3 regions of the Virgibacillus sediminis genome follow, and region 1 is predicted to be linked to each of the others. Evidence: riboswitches for the same ligand, from Rfam matches in the RefSeq annotation. Region 1 holds a riboswitch; each other region holds the start of a gene.
What was found. Region 1 has a riboswitch for preQ1 ahead of queF (preQ(1) synthase). Riboswitches for the same ligand answer to the same signal wherever they lie in the genome.

Region 1 (7,699 bases):
CGAATCGATGGTGACAAGGTCCCCCTCTTTCAGGAAGGCTATTGGTCCGCCGTCCTGTGCTTCCGGAGAGATATGGCCGACCACAAGTCCATGGGTGCCGCCGGAGAATCTGCCATCTGTCAGCAGTGCCACTTTCTCACCCAGGCCTTTACCTACCAAAATACTGGAAATGGAAAGCATTTCCGGCATTCCCGGACCGCCTTTTGGTCCAACATAGCGGATGACCAATACATCTCCCTCATTGATTTCATTATTCATGACCGCCTGGGTCGCTTCTTTTTCCGTATCGAACACACGCGCCGGGCCTGTATGGCGTTTGACTTTTACACCGGATACTTTAGCCACAGCACCTGTTGGTGATAGATTCCCTTTTAAAACAATCAATGGACCATCTGCACGTTTAGGGTTATCAAACGGCATGATTACCTTTTGCCCTTCCGCCAGGTTCGGAGCTTCTGCCAGGTTTTCAGCAACAGTCTTACCTGTTACAGTCAGGCAGTCACCATGGAGGTACCCTTCCTCATAAAGAAGTTTCATGACAGCCTGTACACCACCGACGCGATGCAGGTCTTGCATCACATACTGCCCGCTTGGCTTGAGGTCAGCCAAATGCGGAACTTTTTCCTGCAGGCGATTGAAATCGTCGATGGACAGATCTACCTTCGCTGCATGGGCAATCGCCAACAGGTGAAGGATGGCATTTGTAGATCCACCAAGAGCCATGACCACGGTGATTGCATTTTCAAACGCTTCTTTAGTCAGGATATCTTTTGGATAAATCCCTTTATCGAGGAGGTTATACAATGCCTCACCGGCTTTGGCACAGTCTTCAGCCTTTTCAGCAGATTCGGCCGGGTTTGAAGAGCTTCCAGGGAGGCTCATACCCATTGCTTCTACAGCCGAAGCCATCGTATTTGCTGTGTACATTCCACCGCAGGCCCCTGCTCCAGGGCATGCACTGCATTCGATGGATTTCAATTCTTCATCATCAATATCGCCATTATTATGGCGGCCTACCCCTTCAAAAACGGAAACAATGTCGATGTCCTTCCCTCTGTGCCGTCCCGGTGCAATTGTTCCGCCATAGACGAATACAGCCGGAACTTCTGAATTGGCAATGGCAATCAAACAGCCCGGAATATTTTTATCACATGCACCGATTGCTACAAACCCGTCCAAGTTCTCAGCTCCGACCACTGTCTCAATCGAATCGGCAATAACATCACGGCTTGGCAGCGAATAACGCATACCTTGAGTACCCATGGAGATTCCATCTGATACGGTAATAGTATTGAATATCAGTGGTGCCGCGCCAGCCTCTTTGGCTCCCTTCTTGGCACTGATCGCCAAATCATCGATATGTATATTACACGGGGTCACTTCACTCCATGTGCTGGCGATTCCAACCATCGGCTTCTTGAAATCCTCATCATTGATACCGACGGCCCTCAGCATTGCCCGGTTAGGAGCGCGCATGGCATCGTCCGAGAATACTTGACTCTTGATGCGTAGATCTTTTTCTGTTTTTTCCATTCTGTAACCCACCTTCCAAAAGTTGTCATTCATTTTTTATAACAGTTTAAACTGTAAAGATTCTAATAATTAAATTATTCTAGCATACTTATTTTAGTTTGTGTAGGTGCTTTTTACGAAAGTCAAAAATATTTCTCTTTTTTGAAGGCACGGAAACATTTTGACAGACGAATTCCTATTCCGGGGTGAAGGCTGAAGCTTAAAAAGCCGGACAACACAGTCCGGCTTTTTGATAGTTATTCTATTTAAATACTCTAGCTGCTTCTACCGCCTTTTTCCAACCTGCATATAGATGCTGGCGCTTTTCTTCTTCCATATCGGCTTGGAACGTTCTCTCATTCTCCCATTGGCTTGCAATCTGCTCCTTATCTTTCCAATAACCGACAGCCAAACCGGCAAGATAGGCCACACCCATGGCGGTTGTCTCCTGGATGGCAGGCCTTTCCACCGGGACACCCAGCATGTCACTTTGAAATTGCATGAGGAAGTCATTCTTTACTGCTCCTCCATCCACGCGGAGGATTTTCAGGTCAATGCCAGAGTCTTCTACCATTGCATCGAGTACATCCCGTGATTGATAGGCAAGTGATTCAAGCGTGGCACGGATCATATGCTCCTTCCTGGTGCCGCGGGTGATGCCAAAGAAGGAGCCGCGTGTTTCACTATCCCAGTATGGTGTCCCTAGCCCGACAAAGGCAGGAACCATATAAACACCATCTGTAGAGTCCACCTTTGCAGCGTATTTTTCACTTTCCGAGGCATTGCGAATAACCTGCAGACCATCCCTGAGCCACTGTATGGCAGAACCGGAGACAAAGATGCTGCCTTCCAAGGCATACTCCACCCTGCCGTCCACTCCCCATGCAAGGGTGGTCAGAAGGCCATGCTTCGAGCTGACCCCTTCTTCCCCTGTATTCATCAGCATGAAACCGCCTGTACCATAAGTGTTTTTTGCCATCCCTTTTTCAAAACAGGCCTGACCGAACAATGCCGCTTGCTGATCTCCCGCAATTCCCGCGATAGGAACTTCGTGGCCGAAGAAATGGTAGCTGACCGTTCGGGCATACTCCTCTGATGAAGGACGAACCTCTGGCAGCATACACTTTGGAACATCCAGCATTTCCAGCAGTTCATCATCCCACATGAGATCATATATATTGAACAGCATGGTTCGGGAGGCATTGGAATAATCGGTCACATGGGCCTTCCCACCTGAAAGTTTATGCACGAGCCATGTATCAATGGTTCCAAACAGCAAATCGCCGTTTTCAGCTTTTTCCCGTGCATGATCTACATGGTCCAAAATCCACTTCACTTTCGTCCCGGAAAAATAAGGATCGATCAGCAGCCCAGTCTTTTCATGGATCATCTCTGTATACCCTTGCTCTTCCAATTGTTTACAAATGCCTGCCGTCTGTCTGGACTGCCAGACGATGGCCTTATGGATTGGCCTACCAGTGTTTTTATCCCACACCACTGTGGTTTCCCGCTGATTGGTAATACCTATACCAGCTACCTGTCCCGGATCTATTTCCGCTTTCCTCAGCGCATCGGCGATACAGGCTAACACAGATGTCCATATTTCATTGGCGTCGTGCTCGACCCATCCTGGACGAGGAAAGAACTGTTCAAATTCCTTCTGCCCTGTAGCCACTATTTTCCCCGCCTTATTGATGAGTATTGCTCGTGAACTGGTAGTCCCCTGATCAATCGAAAGCATATACTTCTCCCTCAAGCCAATTCCTCCTTAAATAGGTTGTCAGCAGCCGAACCTGATGTATTTACTACGATGATAGCAATTAAAGCGCTTTATTTCCATACATTCTCTACTTCTATACCATGCACAAAAGCTTATTAACTTCCATCTTCCCCAATTGGACTTTTCCCATAACAAAGATCCTTGTAACAGATTTTCGTTAAAAACAAAATAAAACGCCATCCCTTAAGAGGAATGGCGTACCGTAAGATCTTCCGGTTTTACTGTGTTCTGTTTCCTGGCTATATTTACCAGCAGATATACAATCGGTGTATCAATCAGTGCCACGATCAGTTTAAAAACATATTGCGTGGCAATCATGCCGAGGAGAACCCCTGTCGGAACAATGCCCCAGAAGGCAACCGTAATAAAAATAGTCGTGTCTACAAGTTGTGCGGCTGCAGTAGAGAGGTTATTCCGCAGCCATAATTTTTTCCCGCCATAACTCTCTTTCAGCCGATGAAATAGACTCACATCTAGATGCTGACTGGCAACATAGGACAACAAGCTGGCCGCCATCACTCGGAAACTCCCACCCAAAATCGTCTCAAATTCCGTCTGGAGACCGAAACTTGACGCGGCAGGAAGCTGGATGGCAATCAAAATGAACACCATTACCAGCACTTGGGTAAAGAATCCTGCTTGAACGGTTTTTCGTGCAGCATCCCTGCCATAGACCTCACCGATGACATCTGTAATCAAGAAGGTGATGACATAGACAATGACTGCAGCCGGCAGAATAAATTCCCCGACACTGAATAATTTGACACCTAAAATATTTGAGATAACTAAAAGTCCAACAAATAAAGCATTCAAATAGATAAACATAGAAAACCTCCTAAATCAACAGAGAGATTTCTGCCAACCCTCTATAAAGCCCTTAGCGGTTATCAACGGTTTCCGGATACATGTCATGGTTCATCATCCGATGTTCTGCCATTTTTTCATACTTCGTGCCCGGACGTCCGTAATTGCAATAAGGGTCGATGGAAATACCGCCACGCGGTGTGAATTTCCCCCATACCTCTATATATCGTGGGTCCATAAGTTCCACCAGATCATTCATAATGATATTCATACTGTCTTCATGGAAGCCTCCATGATTTCGAAAGCTGAAGAGATAGAGCTTTAATGCCTTGCTTTCAACCATTTTTACGTCAGGGATATAACTTATATAAACGGTCGCAAAATCCGGCTGATTGGTGATAGGACATAGGGTGGTGAATTCGGGGCAATTGAACTTCACAAAGTAATCGCGGTCCTGGTGATTATTTTCAAAGGTTTCCAACACCCCTGGATTATAGTCAAAATCGTAGCTGACCCCCTGGTTGCCCAGCAGTGTCAAATCGGATACATCCTGTTTTTTCATTACATTCCTCCTCTGTATCGATTGGATCAATTATCGGAAATCTGCTTGTGGTTTTTGTTGAAATAATAAAAAGCCATGTGTCCTAAGGCACATGGCTTCATAATTATGAATTAGTGCTTAGTTTTTTATAGAGGGTTGGACTAAGAACCTCTCACGTATTCAACGTTTCTATTATACACATTCCTGTTTTTCCTGTCATCCGCAATTTTTTATTTATAATATACATATTATTTTGTAATATTTTCATTCCTGGAATGAGTCACAATATGATATATTGGACCTATAGTTAATGTTCATTCAACCTTCTATACTTCCGTCAGCTCCGACCATACAGGCTGGCAGAAGTTCCCGAAAGGAGCAGAAATAATGAAGGATCGCCTCCATACCATACAAACATGTACAAAGGAGCACGGACCCGGCCTGCGTTATCTGTTGGTCATGCAAGGATGTCCCATGCGCTGTAGATCGTGTCATCAGCCAGACAGCCGGAGAATCAGCGAAGGCCGGGAGATAACCGTGGAAGAGATTGTCCAAGAAGTAACAACCTACCTCCCCTTCCTGCAGGCTTCAGGAGGTGGAATTACTGTCAGCGGAGGTGAAGCTCTTCTCCATACCAAATTCCTTAATAAATTGTTCAGCGAAATGAAAAAACTGGGGGTGCACACGGCAATTGATACGGCAGGGGGCTGCTATACGAAATCCGACTTTTTCATGAAGCAGCTGGACCAGCTGCTATCCAATACCGACTTGGTTCTATTGAATCTGAAGCAGATTGATCCGGATAAACATAGAGCACACACGGGAATCACGAACAGCCATATTCTGGAGTTCGCCCGCCATTTATCTGATAGAAATGTGCCGGTATGGATTCGTCATGAACTGATCGAAGGTGTCAGTGACCACGATGAAGACCTCATACTTCTCTCCGATTTCATCCATACATTGAAAAACGTAGAAAAGGTGGAGGTGCTTCCCTACCTGAACGGAGACAAACCAGGTTATCAGTTAGAAGGTATGAAAACACCTACAGCCGCACGCCTCAGCAATGCAGAGCAGATACTGAACCATCAAATCATTTAAAAGGTACGAGGGGCAGAGATGCTCCGGTTGGCTACGTATAGATTCTACTCAGTGAACACCTAAAAAGGGGTTGTGACATATCAAAACGTTTAACTCTATAGGCGAACAATAATCTGAAATAGCGGAGGAAATACACGTAGACTCCTGCGGGAGGAAAGGCATAGGTGAGATCCCACAGTGCGTCAGCACGAGGAGGCCCACCAGCCGCCCGCTGAAAGCGAAGTGTATTTTCCGAAGCGGTTTATATCCACTAATCAAATTTTCTAGTTCGTTCGGATTTATCATTGAATAAAACACTTTTGTCCCAATCTTACTCTTATTTTGCAAGTGTCATGGTCCACTCATGAACCTCACATTCCCTGGCACCACTTGTTACATATGGATCTTGTTTCGCCAGCTCTTCCGCCTCTGCAAAATCAGCTGCCTGATAAATAACCAGTCCGCCGGTTCCATCAGTAAAGCGGCCTTTCGCGAAGATTTTGCCCTCTTCCTCTTTCTCTTCTAGATACGCAAGATGCGCCGCTCGCAGCTCTTTACTCTTCCCTTCATCTTTCATTGGCAGAAATACTGCAAAATACTTCATGATCCAACTTCCCCCTTCATCAATTTATCCCTGGAACAATAGATAGGACACAATAAAATAACCGATGACTGTAATAATTGACGGGATGCTGTACGTCCACAATGATGCAGAACGTTTTCGCAGCAAGGCCCAAATCAGCACTGCAGAGAGCACGCTGATGGCAATCCCGGTATATAGATTGGAATAAGAAACATCAGCCATGATAGAGCCGCCTTGGTATACTGCATCCGATATTGCAAGGATGATCATATTGAACATATTACTTCCGAGGATGGAGCCGACAGCAAGGTTCATGTTCTTCAATCTCAACGCTGCATAGACAGAAACCGCTTCTGGCAGGGATGTCGTTGCGGCGATAAGGAAACTTCCAACAAAGCTCGATCCCATGCCGGTGATTACCGCTATCTGATCGCCGGTGATGGATAATACCGAACCAGCCAGCAGGATTGCTACGGCAGCGATAATGAACCCTATCACCGCTTTTTTGACTGAAATGTCCTTTGGAGGTTCTTCTCTGCCGGCCTCCGGGCTGTCGCCCATCAATGCCTCCGTCGGTTCCGGAGCGGAAGGCATACGACTGATGACAACCATACCGATCACGTATACAAGCAGTACCAACAGTGCATCCACACCAATTCCTAAAATCGTATAGTCAATCCGCAGGAAGAGAGCCAATGTCACCATCAGCATTAGGAACAAACCCAGCACCGCTGAAAACAAATGGCTTCTGCCCGCTTGAAGATACAACTGCCTTCTACGGTACACCAAATCAAACACCGCCAGGATCAGCAGGTTGAATAGGTTTGATCCAAGCATATTGCCGATAGCAATATCGACATTGTTGATCAAAACTGCGGAGAAACTGGTGGTGACTTCGGGAAGAGAGGTAGCTCCAGCCAGAAGGATCGTTCCGACAACCATACCGCCCATATTGGTCTTTTCACTGATAACATCCGCATACTCGGACAGCTTCATGGCAGTATATACAGTTAGTGCTGCTGCAAGGAAAAATATTACGAATACCAATAGAATCACTCCTAATTTCAAGACCTATCCTCTAATATACCCCCAACCTCCAAAATTGAAAAGCAAACTGTACAACTAATTCACTGACTCCAAATACTGGAGATTAAAAAAGCCCTGCCGACAATTCGACAGGACTTCAATGCTTCTAATTATGTCTATGGAAAATACAAGGCCTAATAGGGATGCCCTCCCCCCGACAGACCCATCTACCTGCTGATCTTCACATCATATTCACGCAACCAATAATCAATTTGGCAAAGATGGGCAATCAGCTGCGGCCCTTTCATCAGCTGACCATACCATGGATCTTTAAATTCCTTTCCTTCCGTGCGATTGATGGCTTCCACCTTTT
Region 2 (7,699 bases), on a different contig from region 1:
AAAAGCTATCCACCAGTGGTGGATAGCTTTTTGATCAAGTCAGTGTTACGCTTTTACAACGTTAGCTGCTTGTGGTCCGCGGTTACCTTCTTCGATATCGAAGTTAACTGTTTGACCTTCTTCCAAAGTTTTGAAACCTTCTTCTTGGATTGCTGAGAAGTGTACGAATACGTCGTCTCCGCCTTCAACTTCGATGAATCCAAAACCTTTTTCTGCGTTAAACCATTTTACTGAACCTGTGTTCATTGTTAAATTCCTCCATGTGCTCATTGGCACGTTTATTACTATTTCTGTTCTTTCACTTTCAAGATGGTACTGTTGTTAATCTGAGAAGAAATCTTGTATTGCTTCCGAACATCAATAATTAATTATAGTATAACACAGACTCCAAAAAATATATACTCTTTTTATAAAAAATCCATTTCTTTTTCCGGATAAATTTTTTAGCCATTCAAATGCTATATATAACAAGCTGAAGGAGGAATTGAGTGATGAGCGGAAAACCGAAAGGGCCGAAGCAGAAAAAGAATCCTGATCTGCCACAAAGCCCGCAACAGCCGTATGGCGAGCCGCTGCAGGGCTCCAAAAAAGTGAAGCAGAAAAATCATTCCAGGCAGAATCATAACCCGCATCATGGCCTATAGTATAGAAGGGAAGACAGTCACACGGCTGTCTTTTTTATGTATGAAGTAGTATAGCATTATTCGTGCTGCAGTGAAATTTTGCCCTTATGTTGGGAGGGCTGTACACCTCCATATCTCCGTATTATGATAAAAGCAGCCAATTGCTCAAGAGGAGGTAAGTGCTTTGTGGAATGATTTCAAGGAATTCGCGTTCAAGGGAAATGTGGTCGACCTCGCTGTAGCAGTAGTGATTGGTGCTGCTTTTGGCGCGATTGTTACTTCATTGGTAGAAAATATCATTACCCCGGCGGTCGGCATTCTGCTGGGCGGTGTGGATTTCACCAGATGGTCGGTTACCGTGGGGAATTCGGAAATCCTTTATGGGAACTTTTTGCAGTCGGTCTTTGATTTCATCGTCATTTCTTTTTCTATTTTCTTAATCATCCGTCTGCTGATGAAGTTCAAGCGGAAAAAGGAGGAAGAAGAGGTGGAAGAGGAAGAAGCGGATGTGCGGGAAGAGCTGCTGACGGAAATTAGGGATTTGCTGAAGGAACAGAACCGGAAGTTGAAATAAGTCATCAACTCAGTTGGTGTAGAACATTGGCAAATCCGATCTGTCATTGTTAACGTTAAAAGTATACCGGCGGAGGAATGCCGGTTTTTTACCATGAAAAAAGGTGGAAGGAATATGAGGATACTGGCTGTTACGGGTTATAAACCGATGGAATTGAATATTTTTAAAGAAGATGACCCGCGTATTTCCTTTATCAAGGCCGCTTTCGAGAAGAGATTGACCGGCTTGATGGGAGAGGGGCTTGAGTGGGTGCTGATCTCCGGCCAGATGGGAGTGGAGATGTGGACGGCGGAAGTGGTGCTCGATCTCAAGGAGGAATATGATATCCGTTTGGGGATTTTTCCGCCATTTGAGAATCAGGAATCCCGCTGGCCTGAGCCATTGCAGGAGAAATACCAGGAATTGATGATGGTCGCCGATTTTTACCAACCCATCTATAAAGGGGAGTACAAAGGGGCATATCAATTTAAGGCTAAAAATATGTGGCTTGCCGATAAAAGTGATGCCTGTTTACTATTAATGGATGAAGAGTTCCCGGGAAGCACCCGTTTTTTCCATGCGGCAGCAAAGGAGAAGGAGAACTATCCCATTTACACCATCACTCCGGCTGACCTCGATGACATTGTGGAAGAAATGCGGATGTCCGACCCGGATTATTGGGGGTAGCCTGACTCCTTCCTGGTAGGATAGAGCCCTGGTCGGAAACGGGGAATATGCACGGGGCAGCAAGTGATAAAATAGGCTATGGAAAATAATCCGCTCGATACAGGCATATACATATATAAATATTTCAATGGAAAGGCGGAATGGTCTTGAATTACTATCCTGTGCAGTACAGGCAGCCGGCCGGTCTGAGGCGGATCATTACGGTTGTCGGAAAAGGAAGTGTATCGGCATCCCCAGATGCAGCCAGGATCCAGCTGGGGGTTGTAACGGAAGATGAGTTGCTTGCCCAGGCCCAGCAAGAGAACAGTTCGCGGATGAACCAGGTTATTGGAACACTGAGGAATCAAGGAGTGGCTGCTGAAAATATCCGGACGACTGCCTACCGGATTGAACCAAGATATGATTATGTGGACGGGTCACAGGTGTTCAGGGGATATGAGGTCTACCATGAAATTACCGTGACAGTAACAGATATCGGACAGGCGGGTGCGCTGATCGATGCAGCGGTCCAGAGCGGTGCCAATCGTGTGGTCGGAATTCGGTTGATCCTCCGCGACCAGGAGGCAGTATACCAGCAGGCACTCCAATCGGCCTTGAGCAATGCGGTATCCAAGGCGGTTGCTCTGGCGGGGACCATGCAGGTCTCCATCGATACGACACCTATCAACATTACCGAGCAGTCCGTCCAAGCTGTCCAGCCCTATGCGGCATTCACACTGGCTGAGGAGGCTGCGGTGACACCGATTGAGCCTGGACAGCTCACCATTACAGCAGAAATCGAGGCGGAATTCGCCTATTGATCAAAGCAGCGGACATTCCGCTGCTTTTTTTAAAAGGATGAATGGGAGCATCAGGGGAATATAAATGTTATAATAATTTAAAATATTTCCATCAATGGCAAAGAGGGGGATGACATGGATTTTGAAATCCGGCGGGCGAGGAAAAAGGATATCAAACATGTACAGCAGGTGGCTGTGAAGAGTTGGAAAGAGACCTATAGAGGAATCATTCCGCCAGAGATCCAGGAGAAATTTCTGCAGAATGCCTATAGTGACAGGTCCATGAAAAAGCGTCTGAAACATACACATATCTTTGTCGCTGAAGCGGGTGACCGGATTGTCGGCTTTGCGAACTTTTCCCAGGTGAAGGAGAATGGAAAGGTGGAACTGGGAGCCATCTATCTCTATCCGGATTATCAAGGAAATGGAATCGGCACTGCTCTGCTGTATGAAGGAGTAGATCATCTCGGAGGCGTGGAGGAGGTCCACTTGAATGTGGAGAAGCAGAATGAAATCGGCAAGAGATTTTATCATGCCAAGGGGTTTGAGGCGGTTTCGGAATTCAAGGATAATTTTGACGGGCACACCCTGAATACCATTCAAATGGTCTTGAAAATCAAGGATGCGGCAGGCACGGCGTAGGTCTTTGGGAAAGATAAACTGCGGTTGCGGAGGAGGAGCAGCATGTGCTATGAGGGAAGGATTTCTGCATGGTCAGGAACTTTGCTAGTAATTGCAGGGATGATTTCCATCAATTTATCGATCTATGCATTACTAGCCTTTATCCCGGTATACTTAGTTTGTTGCAGCCTGAAATGGCAGATCCGGATGGAGGATGAAGCATTTCATGTACGGGTATTGTTGTTCGGCCAAAGAGTCTACCGGAAAATATACCGTCCGGATGAAGTCGTGGCAGTGAAATTCCTGCGCATCGGCTGGGCGAAGAAGGCAGCCAGGATCAAGTTGAAGCAGGGGCTGCCGATCAGGATAGAGAACTTCCGGCCGTCCGGCATATTCCGGGAGTTGGCCGATTATGCTGCCCGCCATGGAATTGCCGTGCATAAGACCAGGGACTACAGCGTGCTGGAGAGAATGGACCGTACACGGAAGCGAACCGGGACAGCAGATGGGGGAACCAGCCCGGTGGATGGAAGGTAGTTTAAAAAACTTCTCCAAGAGGAAGGATATATATAACCTTTTGTATGGGAGGAGAAATCCATGGGGCGTTTGATTCGCAGATTGGTAAAATACGGACCGGTGATTTATCCGGTTGTACGTAAATTTTTAAATAAACGGAAACAGCGGAATATGACGAACAGCGGGCGATAGAATCCACTTCCGGGTGAAAAACCCGGGAGTTTTTTCATGGATGTGAAGGTTTATGCTAGTAGGATTAGCCATGTCCTCTGTCCATCCAAGGATAAAACTGTTACGGTAAACAGTCCGGTTGTGTTAGAATTAGTTGAAAACAGAAAAAGAAGTCTGCTTGATGCAGGAGAGGTTCGCAATTCCATCCCTCTATAAAAAACTAAGGAGACAAACAACACTGCCTTCTTTGTGTTGTTTTTTTAGTGGGAAAATGCTTGCTTCTCTTTCTATTGAACAAGAGGCTGTTTTGATGTGAAGTCTACTCCGAGGGTGACCTGATCAATAAAAACAGCCTGAAGAAAAGAGGAGGAAATGAACATGAATAATAAAAAGGCGATTGTTGTATTCAGCGGCGGGCAGGACAGTACGACCTGTCTGTTTTGGGCGCTTAAAAAATTCGATGAAGTGGAAGCAGTGACTTTTCAATATGGCCAACGGCATAGCGAAGAGCTGGATTGTGCAAGAGAAATCTGTCAGAAGCTCCAGGTGCCGCATCATGAATTGGATATGTCGTTATTGAACCAGCTGGCCCCGAATGCGTTGACACGCAAAGATATGGACATTACGGAGGGGGAAGACGGCCTTCCTTCCACCTTTGTGCCGGGAAGGAATCTGCTGTTTCTTTCCTTCGCAGGTGTGCTGGCAAAACAGGTGAATGCTGCCCATTTGATTACCGGAGTATGTGAGACCGACTTCAGCGGCTACCCGGACTGCCGGGATGTTTTCGTGAAATCGCTGAATGTGACGCTCAACCTTTCAATGAATGAGGACTTTGTGATCCATACACCGCTAATGTGGCTCGATAAAGCCGGAGTATGGGAACTGAGCGACCAATTGGATGCTTTCGAGTTTGTAAAAGAGCATACGTTGACGTGCTATAACGGTGTGAAAGGAAGCGGCTGCGGCGAATGCCCTGCCTGCAAGCTGCGCCAAAGAGGGCTGGAGCAGTATGAAGCACAGAAGGCCGGGGTGCATACAGAATGATGCAGCAAATATACCCGCCGGCAGTCCATGGCTATTCGTTTGAAATCAATAAAGACTTCCATTTCGCTGCCGCCCACTATGTACCGCATGAAGATGCGGGGAAGTGCAGTGTGCAGCACGGCCATACGTACTTCACCAACATCACGGTGGCAGGAGATGAATTGGATCATACCGGCTTCCTGGTCAACTTCAAAAAGGTAAAAGATCTGATTCATAAACGCTTTGACCATACGACCTTGAATGAGGATGCATCTTTTTCAGATGAAGATGCAGAGTTCTTTCCGACCACAGAGGTAGTGGCACGGACCATCTGGGAAATCGTACAGGAATATCTGGATACCCTCCCGAATAAGCCTGCATGTGTCCAGGTTTACTTGCGGGAAACACCGACAAGCTATTGTATTTATAGGCCAAAGGAGGGGGATCGGATATGACGATACCTGTGATGGAAATATTCGGGCCGACTATTCAGGGGGAAGGAATGGTGATTGGCAGGAAGACCATGTTTGTACGGACGGCAGGCTGTGACTATTCCTGTTCCTGGTGTGACTCCAAATTCACATGGGATGGCTCGGAGAAGGACGCCATCAGGAAAATGGAACCGGCGGAGATTGTGGATGCCTTGAAGCAGGAGGGCGGCGAACATTTCGGCCATGTCACCATTTCCGGAGGGAATCCTGCACTGCTGGCAAGGCTGGATGGGCTGATCGATCTGCTGCATGCGGACGGAATCAAGGTGGCACTGGAAACACAGGGAAGCAGATGGCAGGAGTGGTTTACGAAAATTGATGATCTGACGCTGTCACCGAAGCCGCCGAGCTCCGGCATGAAAACAAACTTTTCCGTGCTCGACTTCATTATCGAATCACTGCAGCTTAAGCAGGAAGGCAGCTTCAGCCTAAAGGTGGTCATTTTTGACGAGGACGATCTGGTTTATGCGCAGGAGATCCATCAACGCTATCCGCAAGTGGAACTGTTTCTCCAGGTTGGCAATGATGATTTGGAAACCACCGATGAGAAAGAGTTTCTGCCATATTCATTGCGCCGGTATGAACAGCTGATTGACCGGGTCATGGAGAATGACATTCTGAAAGATGTAAGGGTGCTTCCGCAGCTGCATACGTATCTGTGGGGGAATAAGCGCGGCGTTTAGAGAGGCGTGCAGACATGGAAACTTACGGGGCGAGGCCTGAGCGGAGGTCGCCCCCCGCGGAAATATGCTTCGCTTTCCGCTGGCGGCTGGTGAGCCTCCTTGTGCTTAGCGATTGCGGGTCTCGCCTAGGCCTTTCCTCCCGCAGGAGTCTCCGCATATTTCCTCCGCTGATTCAGTTCATTGTTCGCGTTTTTTTTGAGTAAAATAATTTAGTTCTGTCCAGATGTTGGCTGGTAACTGGCGTAATTATGACATCCTCATCCAAATCATTTCCGACAATAATAACAGGGCGCTGTTTAGTTTGACGATTTCCTTTTAAAGGACATCTGCCAACTAAACGTCGCCCTGTTTCATTTTACTATTAGTTGTAGATGCCATTCTCCTCACTATCCCAAGAATAATTTTCACTTAGTAAAATAACATCCCTAGACATATATTTTTCTTTAATTTTATCAAGTACCTTTTGCCTATCTTCCTCATTCAACATATCAATTTCCTTGATGATTTTAATAGACGTATCAGCACATCCATTAGTTTATACCCTTATTAAGCTTATATTCGACTAACATATAATGTTCAAATTAAAATCTATTGTTCTATTTCCGTATTCAAAATTTCCCCATTAAACAACTTTCTATAAAAATACAGACGTTTAAAATTTCCAGATTATTAACAAGTTTCCCCTGCTAAGAAAGGACGAGATTTTATTACAGATTTGCATCCTTTAGTTCAAGTGTTATATTTCGAAATTTCGCTCAAAAAACCATCATTCTTTTTACTACGACGTTACACGTAATGCCTAATAAAAAGATAAAGAAATGGAAATCATATTCGGATGAGGTGATTAAAATGGATAAAGAGGAGTTAAAACTCACATCGTCTGAAATAGGAACATTATGGGGGGAATATGTAAATGGTACAGCCATTGATACTGTAAATAGATATATGCTGTCCATTATAGAAGATGAAAAGATAAAACTGCTATTCGAAGATGCAATCAAGATATTTGATAAACAAAAAAGCCAAATAAGACAATTCATTGAGAACGAAGGATTCCCAGTACCCATCGGGTTTTCTGAATCAGATCTTAACAAAGGGACCCAAAGGTTATTTTCTGATATATTCTGTTTGCACTACCTCCATATTATGACACTACATGGTTTACTGGGGCACACTACATCACTTAGTTCTTCTGTCAGAAAGGACTTGAGGCACTTTTATGATTCAGGTAGTAATGACGGGATGAATATGTATCATCGAACTACTGAATTACTACTCGAAAAAGGGCACTTTCAAAGAGACCCCTACTTTTACCCTGAAGAAAATCCTGAGTTTGTATCTGGACAGCAGTTTATAGATGGTTATTTTGGAGATAAGCGTCCTTTAGCATCAACAGAAATTATTGCCCTATCACTTAATTTGAAAAAGAAAATAATGGAAAAGTCACTTTCCATTGCATTTAGTCAAGTAACGCAATCAACAGAGGTTAGAAAATTTTTAGAGAGCACAAAGAAAACTGCTGACCAGCAAATTCAAACAGTAAGTAAAATAC
Region 3 (7,699 bases), on a different contig from region 1:
GTGCGGGCCAAACCCTAAAAGGCCCGGTGGCCCTTGCATTAAAGTTACAGAGAACAGGTACGGTTGCCTGGGGGATCGGCCTGTTGGTGATGGGACTCTCTTATGGATCGGTGTTAGGAGAATTGGAGGGGTTCTTTGACGGGAATGAACTGCTGGAACAGATGCTTCTCGGAGATGGAGGACTTACGCTCACGGAACGGTTTCTGCCGATGCTGTTCGTAGTGATGGCCATTCTAGCTAGTATACCTCCTTTAATGTCGATACTGAAACTAATCGGTGAAGAGAAGAAAGGGCGGCTTGATCACTTGCTTGGCAGGGAGTTATCCCGTTCACGGTTAATGGCAGGCTATCTTCTTGTTTCCGCAACAAATGCGTTTGTCATGCTTTCCCTTGCGGCCATAGGACTATGGGCGACGGGAAATGCTGCCATGGAGGAAGGGATGCGGTTTTGGCCCTTATACAGTAGTGGAATACTCTACTACCCTGCTATACTGTGCATGCTTGGATTAACTATCTTGTTGATAGGCTTTCAGCCGAAGTATTCGAAATTTATATGGCTCTATTTAGTTTATTCTTTCATGGCAATCTATTGGGGAGGGCTTTTTGACCTGCCTGATTGGTTGAGTAAATTATCTCCGTATGGACATGTGCCGCAGCTTCCTGTGGAGGATATGGCTGCAATGCCGGTTGTTCTCCTTATTGTCAGCGCCCTGGTGCTGGCGGTCGCCGGGTTCATTGGCTATAATAGGCGAGACATACAGGGAGATTAAGGTTCAAAACGCTGTATAAATGAAAGAGCCCGGCTCATCGGCCGGGCTCTATCTAAAGGTTATAATTTAACAATGGTTCTGCCGCGCACCTTGCTTTCCAGTATGTCCTCAAGCACATAAGGAACATCTTCTAAAGAGACCTCATTGACAATATCCTTATCCAGAGAAACAGGTTTCAAGTCATCGGAGAGGCGATTCCACACTTTCCTCCTTAACTTCATCGGACACTGGACGGAATCGATACCAAGCCAGTTGACACCTCTTCCAATGAATGGAAGAACTGTCGTAGAGATTTTTACGCCGCCGACCATTCCGCTTGTTGCTACCGACCCGCCGGATTCAAGGCTGCTAAGGATATATTGGAGAGTATTCCCGCCTACTGGGTCTACGGCTCCAGCCCATTGTTTTTTTCTAGTGGGTGTTCCATCCGTATCAATAATCTCTTTCCGACCAATAATTTCTGCAGCACCAAGATTTTTCAGATAATCCTCTTCGGCAGCCTTGCCGGTACTGGCTGCAACTCGATAACCTTTCTTGGACAGCATGTCAACGGCCAGACTGCCTACTCCACCGGTAGCTCCAGCCACCAATACCGTCCCTTGTTCGGGGTGGAGACCGTTATCTTCCAGGCGCTGGATAGATAATCCGGCTGTCAGACCAGCTGTTCCGAGAATCATTGCTTCTTTTAAAGAGAGGCCTTCCGGGAGCGGTACCACCCATTCCTTAGGCACCCTGGCCAATTCGCTGTACCCTCCCCAGTGGCTGGTTCCCAGTCCATAGCTGGTTACAATGACCTCATCCCCCTCAGAGAACTCAGGTGTTTCAGTATGAATGATGGTCCCTGCCAGATCGATGCCGGGAACCAATGGGAATGTTTCGGCCAGCTGATGCTGGATGCCGACGAGGGCATCCTTATAGTTTATACTAGAATAGGCAACCTGAATGGTAACCTCTCCTTCAGGCAGGTCGCTCTTATCGCACTGTTTCATTCCCAATTGTGTTCCTTCACTTCCTTTTTCGAGCACCAATGCTTGAAATTGATCCATTATGTGATCATCCCCTCTTTTGTTATTTCTTACAACCATTATAGAAGTCATTATGGATGCTTAAAAGCAAACCGGTTTATACTGAGGTTTTATGTGCTGCATAAGTTAGAAGGATGTTCATCAGGAAAACCCACTTGGAAAACTAATCAAGCAATCGAATAGGATTGGTTTATTTAATCAGGGAATATAGGCAATGATAAAAAAGTAGATTCTATTACAGGACCGACTGGAGGACTCATTTATGAGCACGTTAATTGTCACAGATGAGATCATCATCCACACGACTCCTTCCAAAGTATGGGAAGTGCTCGTACAGCCTCGGCATATCAAAAGCTGGGACGGATTGCCTGATCATTATCCGGATCAACCACTGAAAGCGGGCAATGAGCTAGTCTGGGCGCTTCCAAATGGCCGCTATTCGAAAAGTACCGTAGTCAGAGCGGAAAAGGAGAAGAGGCTGCAGCTTTCCCTGTATGTTTCAGATTGGGAGGTGGACCCCGCTCCTGAGGATATCCTCTTTAGTTATGAACTCTTAATCCATGAAAAGAATACACGTCTTCGCCTGCGCCATGGGGATTTTTCCATCCTTCCGAACGGTCAGAGTTATTTTGAAGCGTCCACTGAGTTCGCCTCAGTATCCAAGCATCGAATCAAGCGGCTGGCAGAACTCCTTTAATCCCCTGGGACAAAATCATATGGGCTCTGGTGCTGGACATGTTATTCCTGCTGATGAATGGTATAACCGGTTATAAATACTTAAGAATAAAGCACCCCAAAAGTTAGATTCCATAACTTTTGGGGTGCTTTAAGTCGGCAGTTTTAATATGGGTCGGCGTCATGGCCTTTGTCCATTGCTTCTTGTGGCCCTTTTTCACTGTCTTCATTGCCGAGCGGGCCCGGCTTGGAGTTCTTTCTCTTCATTTTCCCGGCTTCCTCCAGCCCTTCATGCAGACGGCGGCCGTATTCCTCATCTGCAGACTCTGCCAGCTCCACCATCTTATTTTGAATAAGCTGATCACATTCTGATAAATCTCCTACAAGGTTGGAGAGCAATTCATCTTTTTCCCAGTCTTCGAACATGCGGAATGTTTCACCGGCCTGTTTTGTGTTATCATCCCGGTCGATCGTTTCTCTGACCAACTTTCCTTTCACCTCAGGTGTATACTCTTTTCCTGATTGTTCGGCTTCTTTAAAACCTCCGAGAATCGATGGTTCATAATTGATGCTCGGGTTTTTATTATCACCGACATGGCGGTCTACTTCATAACGCATGTTGCCGCCTTCCTGGTTGGTATTCACCTGCTTTTTCGCACGGTTGATCGGAAGCTGCAGGTAGTTTGCTCCTACACGGTAGCGCTGCGTATCTGAATAGGAGAATGTCCGGCCTTGGAGCATTTTGTCATCAGAGAAGTCCAGTCCATCAACGAGCACACCAGTCCCAAATGCGGATTGTTCCACTTCTGCAAAATAGTCCTCCGGATTCTTGTTCAATACCATTTTTCCTACAGGCAGCCACGGGAACTGATCTTCCGGCCACAATTTTGTATCATCAAGCGGATCAAAATCTAATTCCGGGTGTTCATCATCGCTCATTACCTGAACATAAAGCTCCCATTCCGGGTAGTTCCCTTGCTCAATAGCCTCATAGAGGTCCTCTGTTGCATGATTGAAGTTATTGGCCTGTATTTCCTCTGCTTCTTTCTGTGTAAGGTTTTTAATGCCCTGTTTCGGCTCCCAGTGGTATTTTACCAGTACAGCCTTCCCTTCGCTGTTCACCCATTTATACGTATTGACACCGGAGCCTTGCATTTGGCGGTAATTTGCAGGAATTCCCCAAGGCGAGTAGACGAATGTAACCATATGGAAGGTTTCCGGGGAGCTCGCACAAAAGTCGAAGAACCGTTGGCTGTCCTGGATATTGGTTTTCGGGTCCGGCTTAAAGGCATGAATCATGTCAGGGAATTTCATCGCATCACGGATGAAGAAAATTTTCAGGTTATTACCAACCAAGTCCCAGTTTCCATCTTCTGTATAGAATTTAACCGCAAAACCACGAGGATCTCTTAATGTCTCGGGGGAATGCCCGCCGTGTATTACCGAGGAAAAGCGGACAAATACTGGTGTACGCTTTCCTTTTTCTTGAAAGAGCTTAGCCCTTGTGTATTTGGAAACGGGCTCTTCTCCTGCAGTTCCATAAGCCTCAAAGTAGCCATGGGCGCCGGCCCCACGTGCATGGACCACCCGCTCAGGAACCCTTTCCCTGTCAAAATGACTGATTTTTTCAATGAAATCATAGTTCTCTAATGTACTTGGACCACGATTTCCCACTGTGCGTATGCTTTGGTTGTTGGTGACTGGATGGCCCTGCCTGTTGGTCAGGGTATCATCATTTTCATAATTGGTGGGCTTGCCATTGGATTTGTCTTCAGCCATGCAGTATCTCCTCTTTCCATAAGTATTTTGGCACAAGGATGCCATAGGACGCCACCACCCCATCTAAGAGGCGCTATTCATATAATGACCTTTATGGAGGTTTATTAATCTAATTCTTCCGGGAAAGGGAGAGACTTTTTATAGGGAGAAGAATTGTCCTTTATGACTAGGGATCAGAGGGAAGAAAGAAGGTTTGTAGGCTGGCCGGCGCTTGTGATAAAGGCGCCGGCAACCATGGCCATTATTCTGCAGGGACAAGCCGGACATGGACCTTTTCTGTTTCCGCTTCCTCATAACACGCAATTAGACCCTTATCTTGGATATCCTTCTTTTGAACCCTCTTTTGTTCAACTGTAACTTCGAGTGGCTCCTCGAATGGGAAGTTTTCAATGGCGACTGTTTGTTGGTCCAGCCATTTTATGTCTATCACATCTTTGGAGAATCCCTCCAGTTTAAAAGGAAGAGGAATGCCTTGCTTGAAGAATGGGTGTTCATCTTGCTTTTTAACCCCCGGGTCGTTAATGCAGACATACAGGGAAAAGTTATCACCAAGCTGGACCAGCCCATAATGAAATTTAAACAAACGTTTGTTGTAATTGGAGAGGCTCTCGATGATCCGCTGTTGTCTTGCCTCTTCCTGTTGTACGAACCGTTCTGCTTCCTTGCCGGATTCAGCAGCAAGAAACCGCTTATAATGTTCACTGCAGAGAAGCGCAGCATAAGGATCTCTTTTTTCCACTTCATCAATCCCGAGGGTATATAGGACAATTTTCGGATGGATGGGGAAGTCAGTAAATGTAAAAGGTTCATGTTTTGCATCATTCCAGAAAGGCTGTTTATCAAATTCCTTCCACCCTAAATCATGCTGCTGGATGGCATAGAGTACTGATTCCTTCCATTCTTTCCCACGGAACCCTTTCCATTTTTCCATGATTTCTCCGGAAAGTTCGGCATGGTGGTGCTGCTCGACTAAGACAAATTCGCTATCATGTTCCCTTACTATCATTTCATCTCATCCTTTCGATTTGATGCCTACTTTGTATTTTTCCCTATATTGATGAATATGTAAACAGAAAGGAAAACAGCAGCCTTTCGTCTGCTGATACAGGAAAGGCTGCTGTTTTTATAATAACTTATGAAAGTGGAGGCGCTGGTTGAGTGCATACATAACCGGAATACCGACTGCTAAGACCACAAATTCTCCTGCGGCAGTTGTCAGCCAAGTGAATAGGAAAGGCAGCCCCAATGCCAGGTTCAACTCAAAGGCAATAATAAACATGTTGAATGTAAAAATAAGTGTATTAAGAACCAACAACACCCAAATGTTTTTTATATACTTTGCGAGGAATATGATGATGCCAAGTGATATGGCGGAATGAGCAACACCAAACACTAGGTCATAGATTCCCAGCGGGGAAAAGAAGAGGTTGCTTAGAAAGACACCGAGAACAATACCGAAAAAGTACTTCTTGTTAAAGACAACAAGGTGGTTGAACATTTCGGGGATCCTGAATTGTACGTTGGTAAAGCCAAAGGGCTGTATCACCATCGATACAGTGATATATAATGCCGCAAGCAAAGCGTTTACGACGATTGTGTTAGATTTCATATTTCTTCTCTCCTTAGTTTTTTATCGTGGGAGGTTCCCGAACCACGGTCTGAACCTAACAAGTATAATATAAACAAGCGGCATTGGGAAGGATACCTGTAACAGACAGCGGAACAATTTGACAAAACTTAGTGGAGACCCTACAATAGTTACATATAGTAACTTAGTTAAATTAGGTAATCAATATAATGTAAAGGACGTTTTATACATGGAGGAGAAATTTTTTAGAAGTCCGGCAACCCATGTCGGGCAAGTGAACATTAATGTTACCGATCTGGATAGATCCCTTGCTTTCTATCAGGAAGTGGTTGGATTCAACGTGTTGGAAAAGTCGGGGAATACTGTCTCGCTGACAGCTGATGGCAGCCGGCCGCTGTTAACCATTGTCGAGCCTGAAGGCGCCCTGCCGAAAGAAGAGCGGAAAACCGGGTTGTTCCACTTTGCTATTTTACTTCCATCCCGGTCTGACCTCTCCAGCTTCTTGACCCATCTTATTAAGTCAGGGCAGACGCTGCAATTAGGCGCCTCTGACCATCATGTAAGTGAAGCTCTCTATTTTAACGATCCTGATGGAAATGGCATTGAAGTCTATCGGGACCGTCCTTCCGGCGAATGGGAATGGAGTGGCGGTAAAGTTAAGATGGTTACGGAACCTCTCAATGGAGATAGTCTGGTTGCTGAAAGCGATCGGGAATGGCATGGACTGCCCCAGAAGACTGTCATGGGGCATATTCATTTGCATGTAGCAAATTTGACAGATGCAGAAGTATTTTATAAGCATGGTCTTGGGTTTGATATAGTGACGACCTATCCAGGTGCATTGTTTATATCCACCGCCGGATACCATCATCATATCGGCCTGAATATCTGGAATGGGGAAGGGGCTGGGAAGCCCTCTACAAATAGTGCTGGGCTTCGCTGGTACTCCCTCGTTTTCCCTGATGGAAAAGCAAGGCAGGAAGCTGTTGACCGTCTCGAGCAGGCAGAATTTAACGTAGAAAAAGCAGGGGATGCTTATAGAGTAGAAGACCCGTCGGGCAATAAGATCCATCTCATAGTGGAACATACAAAATAGCTGGTGCTCCCTGGATGACCTGTTCATAATTTGAAAAAACCGTTCTGCCAAGCTGTATGGCAGAACGGTTTTTTTAGATGGTTTGATACCATTTTTTTGCTGCTTGCACTTCTGCCATAGTCAACTGATGACCTCTGTTCTCCCAATGCAGTTCAACGGAAGCCCCTGCATTTCCAAGGAGGGATTGCAGGTCTTCGGATTCCTCTGAAGGACAGATGGGATCGTTGATTCCGGCAGCGATGAATACCTGTTTTCCGGATAAGTCCGGAAGATTGATTCCCCTGCGCGGCACTATGGGATGATGCAGGATGGCCGCGGCAAGGCTGTCTTGGTAATGGAACAACAGGCTTGCTGCTATATTTGCCCCGTTCGAGTACCCGACAGCAGTAATATTATCTCTCGAGAAATTATACTTTTTAGCTGCATCGTTCAGAAAATCATTCAGTTCCTTTGTACGAAAGATTAAGTCTTCTTCATCGAATACACCTTCGGCAAGACGTTTGAAAAAACGCGGCATGCCATTTTCTAATACATTTCCCCGAACACTCAATACATTTGCTTCGGGGTCCACCTCTTTGGCAAGAGGAAGCAAGTCCTCTTCCGTGCCGCCTGTTCCGTGTAACAAGAGCAAGGTAGGTTTATCGGGATTGCTTCCTTGTTGGAAAATATGTTTCATCTGAATTGCTCCTCTCTTTGAAAACTTTGTACTTTAAACGGCAGCAGACTTACTGTCCGTTTTCTATTCCTACTTTCTTAAGGGCTTCTA

Region 2: it holds a riboswitch for preQ1, as region 1 does, so the genes downstream of both, queC (7-cyano-7-deazaguanine synthase QueC) here and queF (preQ(1) synthase) in region 1, are expected to answer to the same signal.
Region 3: it holds a riboswitch for preQ1, as region 1 does, so the genes downstream of both, ACFODW_RS03655 (QueT transporter family protein) here and queF (preQ(1) synthase) in region 1, are expected to answer to the same signal.

What each region holds. Positions count from the first base shown of each region.
Region 1 is NZ_JBHRRZ010000003.1:231,954-239,652, forward strand. Features, by position in the region: gene ilvD (dihydroxy-acid dehydratase) at 1-1,533, opposite strand, end outside; gene glpK (glycerol kinase GlpK) at 1,775-3,253, opposite strand; gene ACFODW_RS03065 (queuosine precursor transporter) at 3,476-4,117, opposite strand; gene queF (preQ(1) synthase) at 4,170-4,658, opposite strand; PreQ1 riboswitch class I at 4,770-4,815, opposite strand; gene pflA (pyruvate formate-lyase-activating protein) at 5,025-5,738, shown strand; gene ACFODW_RS03080 (YciI family protein) at 6,055-6,321, opposite strand; gene ACFODW_RS03085 (sodium:calcium antiporter) at 6,346-7,347, opposite strand; gene asnB (asparagine synthase (glutamine-hydrolyzing)) at 7,554-7,699, opposite strand, start outside.
Region 2 is NZ_JBHRRZ010000002.1:22,382-30,080, forward strand. Features, by position in the region: gene ACFODW_RS01100 (cold-shock protein) at 46-246, opposite strand; gene ACFODW_RS01105 (small acid-soluble spore protein P) at 492-644, shown strand; gene mscL (large conductance mechanosensitive channel protein MscL) at 808-1,197, shown strand; gene ACFODW_RS01115 (SLOG family protein) at 1,312-1,863, shown strand; gene ACFODW_RS01120 (SIMPL domain-containing protein) at 2,010-2,663, shown strand; gene ACFODW_RS01125 (GNAT family N-acetyltransferase) at 2,778-3,284, shown strand; gene ACFODW_RS01130 (hypothetical protein) at 3,327-3,800, shown strand; PreQ1 riboswitch class I at 4,134-4,180, shown strand; gene queC (7-cyano-7-deazaguanine synthase QueC) at 4,329-4,994, shown strand; gene ACFODW_RS01140 (6-pyruvoyl trahydropterin synthase family protein) at 4,991-5,428, shown strand; gene queE (7-carboxy-7-deazaguanine synthase QueE) at 5,425-6,147, shown strand; partial or broken gene ACFODW_RS01150 (hypothetical protein) at 6,320-6,454, opposite strand; gene ACFODW_RS01155 (DUF3231 family protein) at 6,997-7,699, shown strand, end outside.
Region 3 is NZ_JBHRRZ010000006.1:44,728-52,426, forward strand. Features, by position in the region: gene ACFODW_RS03630 (ABC transporter permease) at 1-770, shown strand, start outside; gene ACFODW_RS03635 (acrylyl-CoA reductase family protein) at 830-1,816, opposite strand; gene ACFODW_RS03640 (SRPBCC family protein) at 2,058-2,492, shown strand; gene ACFODW_RS03645 (catalase) at 2,636-4,249, opposite strand; gene ACFODW_RS03650 (DUF3891 family protein) at 4,491-5,255, opposite strand; gene ACFODW_RS03655 (QueT transporter family protein) at 5,373-5,858, opposite strand; PreQ1 riboswitch class I at 5,866-5,910, opposite strand; gene ACFODW_RS03660 (VOC family protein) at 6,067-6,933, shown strand; gene ACFODW_RS03665 (alpha/beta hydrolase) at 7,007-7,609, opposite strand; gene ACFODW_RS03670 (MarR family winged helix-turn-helix transcriptional regulator) at 7,659-7,699, opposite strand, start outside.